3 regions of the Paenibacillus sp. 1-8 genome follow, and region 2 is predicted to be linked to each of the others. Evidence: riboswitches for the same ligand, from Rfam matches in the RefSeq annotation. Region 2 holds a riboswitch; each other region holds the start of a gene.

Region 1 (2,265 bases), 1.9 Mb from region 2:
TTTTTTTATTAATGAAATTACTAAAAACAGAAATTCATATCACAAATAATTCGTTAAAAAATTAGATACCGTAGTATGTTTTGGCTACACCGGAATTTAATGAGTTATAGTTTTCCCAACTAGAACGAGCATAGGATCTTCCTTGTTTGGTGCTCCATACCCGTCCAGAATCTCCATAAACTGATCCACCCTGAGCCCATGTATGTTCAAAACGTGCTCTCGTATAACTGTCTAGCTTTACATTCCCTTGCTGGGCCTGAGTGTTGCCCCAAACCTGTCTGTTTCCTTTATCCCAATCAATTCCCGAATTGTGATCGTATGTTATAGAAGCGTTGTTTAACGCAGTAACTGAATAAACAGTTACATTATTAGGGATAGTCAATTCTTCCTTAGTTGAGATTACCAAGTTTGGATCAACTGCTTGGTTAGGTTCTACCGTACTGTCAGCAGCATACGCGGGAACACTCCCCAATAAAAGACACGAACTCAATGCAAGGCCCATAATTTTTTCTTCGTGACTAAATAAACTCCCTTTCTTCAGAATTCACCTTGATACCCGCGAAAATATTATACTCCTAGTCCATTTTTTTTGTAAATAAAAGGATCGAACTGGATAAGTATGAATTAATTTGGATTTGAGACGAGGGAATGTATACTACCTCAAAGAAAAATCTTTTGTCTGCACCCAAGTCATGGATAAGTGATATGCTCTATAAACAGAAGCAGCCTATCTGTTCAGGAAGACTGCTTCTGTTTATTACGACGAATGATGCCTCAGCCAGTAGTTAAATACCTCTATCAGCAAATTTCCGTTCACACACGTATCGCGCTGTTCCCGTGCTTGTTCCCACTTCCTCTACACGGTCTATAGTAATGCCCCCGATCCCGACGATCGGCACATGAATTCCCGCTTTAGGCAGCTCATGCAATATCGCCGGACCCTGCACGGCATGGGCAGCCTGCTCCAGTTACCTTTGTAAGCAGCGCGTCTCCGCCACTAATAAGCTCATTTTCCCACCTCCACCAAAATCAAGAGCAGGAAGTCCCGTAAGAATACAGTTCCGGAACAACGCCAAAAAGCCGCCCCGAAAACTGGAGCGGCTTCATCATAGGTCCAATGCGCAAAAAAACACCAGGGACCTTATATACGAAGGCTCCACTTTCCTACGCTAGTACGAACTAGATCAGGTTCAAAGGGTCCAAGATACGTTCTTGTCTCAGCCATCATCGGCTCCCCTAGTGGACTTCCTATTCTTTTGACTATTACTGTACATTCGTTCATCTGTTATGTTAAACCGTCATCTCCAACTACACGAAAGAATTCGCGACAGGGTCCAATGTCTAATAGGAAACAATTTACATCAATAGCGAAATGAGCACAGGCAGTGTAGCAAGAGAAATGACGGCACTGATGACAAAGGAGGAAGCTGTTTCCGATTCCAGACTTTCAAAACGCGTAGCAATCATGGCAGCGACGGCTGAGCCAGGGAAGGAAACGAGCAATACTGCCTTCACCGTATCGGCAGACGAAAGGCCGCACAGGTAGGCAATCAGCAGCATCAATAAAGGCTGTACAATCGTTTTTAACAGCGCGATAGCAATGGCGGTTATGCTGAAACTGATATTGCGCACGCCAATGGTCACACCGACTGCGAATAAAGCGGCCCCGGAGGTAATGTCACCGATTTGATTCAACGATTTGCTCAGCAAATCCGGTGAATGGAAGCCGAACAAGGTCAAAATCACGCCAATCAGCGGCACGAGCGCCAGCGGTTCCCTTAAACCGTGAAAAATGGAGTCCCAGACTAGACTTCCGAGGTGACCGTTCTGTTCCTTGCCTGAATTCCGGCTGGCTACGGTAGCTATAATGGTAGCCGCCGGGTCAAGGACGGCATTGACTACGATGCCGGTAAGTGCAATGGGGATCGCCACGGCTGAGGAGCCGTAGATGGCGCCGAGCACGGGAATGCCCATAAAAGCAAAGGTCGGCTGTGCCGAGTTCAAAGCAAACATGGAGGCATCCTTCAGCGACTGCTTCCCCGCAAAGCGGGACAATAGAAGGAGAACAGCATAAAAGCCGACAATGCCAATGAACAGAGCCAGCAAGAATGACCATTGCTCGATAAGGGATTTCCTGCTGGTGGTCGTAATGCCGATAAATAAATGCGCGGGCAGCGCAAATTTGGTGACGAGCGCATTTAGGGCTTTCGAGGAAGAGGCGTCAAAGCTTTTGTAATGCCCCGCTAACCACCCTAAAATAATAAC
Region 2 (2,265 bases):
CCCTGCAACAAATCGCCGTTATCGAACAACAGGCTATTTCTTGTTTCGCTGCGCGCCTGCTGGATCAGTCCGGCTGTGCTAACCAAGCCGTATTCGTTCGTTTCCTTGTCTGCATAGTAATCGTAATTCATCAAGGCCGCATGAATATCCGTTGTTTCCATGATCCGCAAATTCACTGTAGCACTATCCTTGGATTCGCTAGCAGCCCAAGACGGAGCGGCTGAAAACACCAGCATGCTACAGGCAACGACTGCTGCTGTAAGCCCTCTAAACCATTTTTTATGAAATATCAAAATATATCCCTCCTCATTAAGATGTAGGCCTCATACACATACTTTTGCACATATATGTAAGCTTTGAACTCACCATTCCTATTTTAATCCAACGCGGGACAAAAGAGTAGTCATTTACCCTATTTATTTATGAAGAAATAATTAATTTTCCGAGAACATAAAAACCAGCAAACCTCCCAAATAACTTGGAGAATTGCTGGTTTCCTTATATTCTATCCGATTCTATTTTTCCCACACCTGACGTCCAGTTTGCTTACCCACGTACTCAATACGATTCGGGTTTACATCCAGAATGACATAATCGGGGTCATCCGGGCCGGAAAACCATTCCTTCAACGAATCATTCCACACTTGCTTGCGTAGTCCCTCATCCGCTGTGACCTGGACGGTAGCCTCAACCTCTACGACTTCCTTCGTACCGCCCACTTCATAACCCAACAGCAAATAAGCGTTCGGATTGTCCTTTAGCTCATCCACCTTATGCGTTTTACGATCCGTTGCCAGATGGATGTTCAACCCTTCGTTAAAAAGAGCCATATAGCGCACCTTCGGCTTGCCGCCCTCCACCGTACCCAACGAGCAAAATTTGTTGTTATCCAAAGCCTTTACAATGGCTTGTTCCAGTTGGCTGCGATCCAATGTTTCCGTTTTACCCACGGTACAACAACTCCTTTTCGTAAATTAGAATTCCTGTGAATTGGTTTCCGACAAGATCATGGTCATTTTCAGAACAAAGCTCACAGTAAAAGTGTACCCTAGCGTACGGCAAATGAACCGTCACTTCTTCCCCAATGCTGGACAGACCCGCCTTCTAGGCATATAATCGTCGTAGTAAACCCGAATTGAATAACCCATTCGACTATACAATGCCAGGGGTGCTGGAATCGGCCGGCTGAGAGTGTGTCCCAAGACACTGACCCTTACAACCTGATCTGGGTAATGCCAGCGTAGGAATGCTTAAGCAAGATACGCCCTTTCTTTTCTTATTACGGCGGGCCATCCCTTACTTTGGTATATACAAGCGCAAGCGTCCCGGAACATCGGGGCGCTTTTTTTGTTGAAGATGATGTTGTTGGAACAGATAGCGTCTGGCAGAGGTTATTTTTGTGAAATGGGAAACATAAGCTGTCTGATCCGACGGATTACGGGTAATAAAAGGAGAGAACACAACAATGAAGCGCATGAAAATGTTAAGCCTGGGGCTGATCAGTCTGTGGCTCATGGCCCTGACTCTGACCGCATGCGGCGGAAGCTCCCCCTCTGCACCGCAAGGCGCGGCTCCTGCCGCCGACACCCAAGCGACCTCCCCGACCAAGGGACTCAAGGATGTTAAAGTCGTGCTCGACTGGACGCCAAATACGAATCATACGGGCCTCTATGTCGCCAAGGACAAAGGATTTTACGAAAAAGCAGGCTTGAATGTACAGATCGTTCAGCCCGGTTCGGGCGGAGCCGATCAAATGGTTGCTTCCAATGCTGTACCTTTTGGTATCAGCTATCAGGAGGGCGTCACACAGGCTCGTACGCAAGGGGTACCGCTCGTATCCATCGCTGCGGTCATTCAGCATAATACATCAGGCTTCGCAGCCCCGGTTGACCGCGGGATTAAGAGCCCGAAGGATTTTGAAGGTAAAACCTACGGCGGCTGGGGTTCGCCCGTAGAAGAAGCGGTCATGAAATCCATCATGGACGCAGACAAAGGTGATGTAAGCAAGGTGAAGATCATCAACATGGGCAATGCCGATTATTTTACAGCCGTCAAGCGGGATATCGACTTTGCCTGGATTTTCTACGCATGGACCGGGATTGAAGCCCAACTACGGGGTGAGCCACTGGATATGCTGTATGTAAAAGATTATTCCAAAAGCCTGGATTACTATACACCTGTCATCGTGAGCAACGAACAGACCATTAAAAATGATCCCGAGCTGGTCAAGGCCTTTATGGACGCAACCGCCCAAGGCTATGAATA
Region 3 (2,265 bases), 2.3 Mb from region 2:
ACCGATTGAGGATGTGTGGAATGAATTCCCACACTTGAACCAGCATGAAGTAAGAGCGCATTTGGCGCGTTGCGGATTGAAAAATGAGCATATCACCCGTCCACTATCCGCGCTCAGTGGTGGTGAGCAGGCCAAAGTCCGCCTATGCAAACTGCTAATGCGGGAAAGTAACTGGGTGCTGTTCGATGAGCCTACCAATCACTTGGATATCAAAGCGAAGGATGAGCTGAAACGTGCCTTGAAGGAATACAAAGGAACGGTATTGCTCGTATCTCACGAACCGGACTTTTACGAGGATTGGGTAACCAAAACGTGGAATGTGGAAGAATGGTCAAGTAAAGTCAACTAAATATCCAGTTCTGTACCAAGCTTCACAAGAAGCGGGGTTTGCAGGAATAGGAAAATATGCTAAGCTATCTTTAGCTGATACAATAAAATAGTTACACTAGGGGAGCCGCCCATGCGGCTGAGACGGAATAAACGGATTTCGGACCCTTTGCACCTGATCTGGGTTATGCCAGCGTAGGGAAGTGAGCGCCGTACAAACGAGGTTACGAAATCATTACTTTGTTTGTACGTGGGACGATATACGTATACGGATATAATGGTCCGTTCGGTTATTGGACGTACGTTAAACCACTTCCTTTGGGAAGTGGTTTTTTTGCGTTTTCGTTCGTGTTCATATGTTCGTGTTCATATCCCGTGCCCCTTCATTTTTTTGCTGGTAAACGTGGCTAGTCCATGCCGTATAGCACGATATGAGACTGTAAAGATACAGGGTCAGCTTACAACCATTTAGTCTATTGTGAGGTGAGAATGAGATCGAATTGCACGTAATTACGATGGAAGGCGATTCCGATGCACATGCACATACTGCCCAAGTGGCTGCTGCTATTCATCCGTATGTTCATTATGTACACGTGCGGTTGAAGCAGAAGGGTGCATCTGAACTCCTTGCATTGACCCGCAATATGGCAAATCTGGGAGTTACTTTACAGCAAATTGCAGTAAATGACCGAGTGGATGTTGCTTTGCTTACCTCCGTTGGAGCTATCCAGCTACCGGCTAACGGATTACCTGTTGGGGATGTCAAAAGTATACTTCCAGAGGGTACGCGCTGCGGGGTGTCGGTGCATTCTTTGGAGGAGGCACAGGCTGCCGAACGGGCAGGAGCGGATTATGTACTCTATGGTCATGTGTATGAGACTCACTGCAAGCCTGGTGTTACTCCACGAGGTATAGCACAGCTTGAGCGCATATGCAGGCTGCTGAGCATCCCTGTAATTGCTCTAGGCGGCATACAACCACGCCATATTCCCGAGCTGTATACTGCGGGTGCAAGCGGAATTGCGGTGATGTCCGGCATCTGGGAGGCTGAGTCCCCCGTTGCGGCTGCGATGGCGTACAGGCGAATGGCGGATCGGGTAGTTCACAGCCTGAAGTGGTGAAACGGAAGTAGGACGCTGCAAGCAGAATCGTTAGTGGAGAGGAGAGATGGAACATATGCCAGAGATAAAAACAGAGGCACAAGCTATTGGACACGCTGAATGCTTGGTGATTGGTGGAGGTGTCATCGGTAGCTCCATTGCTTATCATATGGCCAAGGAGGGACGCAGTACGATATTGGTGGAACGATTCATTCCGGGCGAGGGAGCCTCAGGGGCTGCGGTTGGGATGCTGGCAGCAGAGAGTGAAGAATTCACCGACCCGGAGTTGGCACAGTTCGCTCGCACAAGCCGGGATGCATTTCCCGAGCTGGTTCGTGACCTGGAGCGTTTGTCCGGTGTTGCGGTGGAATTCCGAACAGAAGGATTCGTGACTCCCTTCCGTTCGGAAGCAGAGGGGCAAAAACGCTGGAATGCGGCTATTGCGCGAGAGGGTGATCATCCTGTGTGGTGGGATGCCAGAGAATTGGCCCGCCGAATTCCAGGTTTGGATGGTCAAGTGATCGGGGCTATATACCGATCAAAGGAGACACAGATTTCTCCTGCCCAGCTTTGTCGTGCTTATACGGGGGCAGCTATCGTACTGGGAGCAACAATATGCTCTGGTACACAGGCGGAGCAACTCGTAGTACAGAATGGGCGAGTTTGTGGCGTACAAACAGACAGTGGTTTTTTTTCCTGCGAACAGGTCATTATTGCTGGAGGCTTGGATAGTATGAGACTGCTGGAGCAGGTTGGTTTTGAATATCCGCTTAATCCGGTCAAGGGTGAGGCTGTTGCAGTCTCCTTGAAGGATCATCCATTGGAATATACCATTTAC

What was found. Region 2 has a riboswitch for thiamine pyrophosphate ahead of AC0WRU_RS02700 (ABC transporter substrate-binding protein). Riboswitches for the same ligand answer to the same signal wherever they lie in the genome.
Region 1: another riboswitch for thiamine pyrophosphate. It lies ahead of thiE (thiamine phosphate synthase); the one in region 2 lies ahead of AC0WRU_RS02700 (ABC transporter substrate-binding protein).
Region 3: another riboswitch for thiamine pyrophosphate. It lies ahead of AC0WRU_RS13025 (thiamine phosphate synthase); the one in region 2 lies ahead of AC0WRU_RS02700 (ABC transporter substrate-binding protein).

The regions. Positions count from the first base shown of each region.
Region 1 is NZ_CM149995.1:4,166,993-4,169,257, reverse strand. It holds gene AC0WRU_RS19070 (hypothetical protein) at 62-502, opposite strand; partial or broken gene thiE (thiamine phosphate synthase) at 849-956, opposite strand; TPP riboswitch at 1,145-1,248, opposite strand; gene AC0WRU_RS19060 (AEC family transporter) at 1,357-2,265, opposite strand, start outside.
Region 2 is NZ_CM149995.1:586,333-588,597, reverse strand. It holds gene AC0WRU_RS02710 (bifunctional 2',3'-cyclic-nucleotide 2'-phosphodiesterase/3'-nucleotidase) at 1-293, opposite strand, end outside; gene AC0WRU_RS02705 (pyridoxamine 5'-phosphate oxidase family protein) at 516-950, opposite strand; TPP riboswitch at 1,155-1,264, shown strand; gene AC0WRU_RS02700 (ABC transporter substrate-binding protein) at 1,466-2,265, shown strand, end outside.
Region 3 is NZ_CM149995.1:2,880,516-2,882,780, reverse strand. It holds gene abc-f (ribosomal protection-like ABC-F family protein) at 1-349, shown strand, start outside; TPP riboswitch at 438-546, shown strand; gene AC0WRU_RS13025 (thiamine phosphate synthase) at 828-1,448, shown strand; gene thiO (glycine oxidase ThiO) at 1,504-2,265, shown strand, end outside.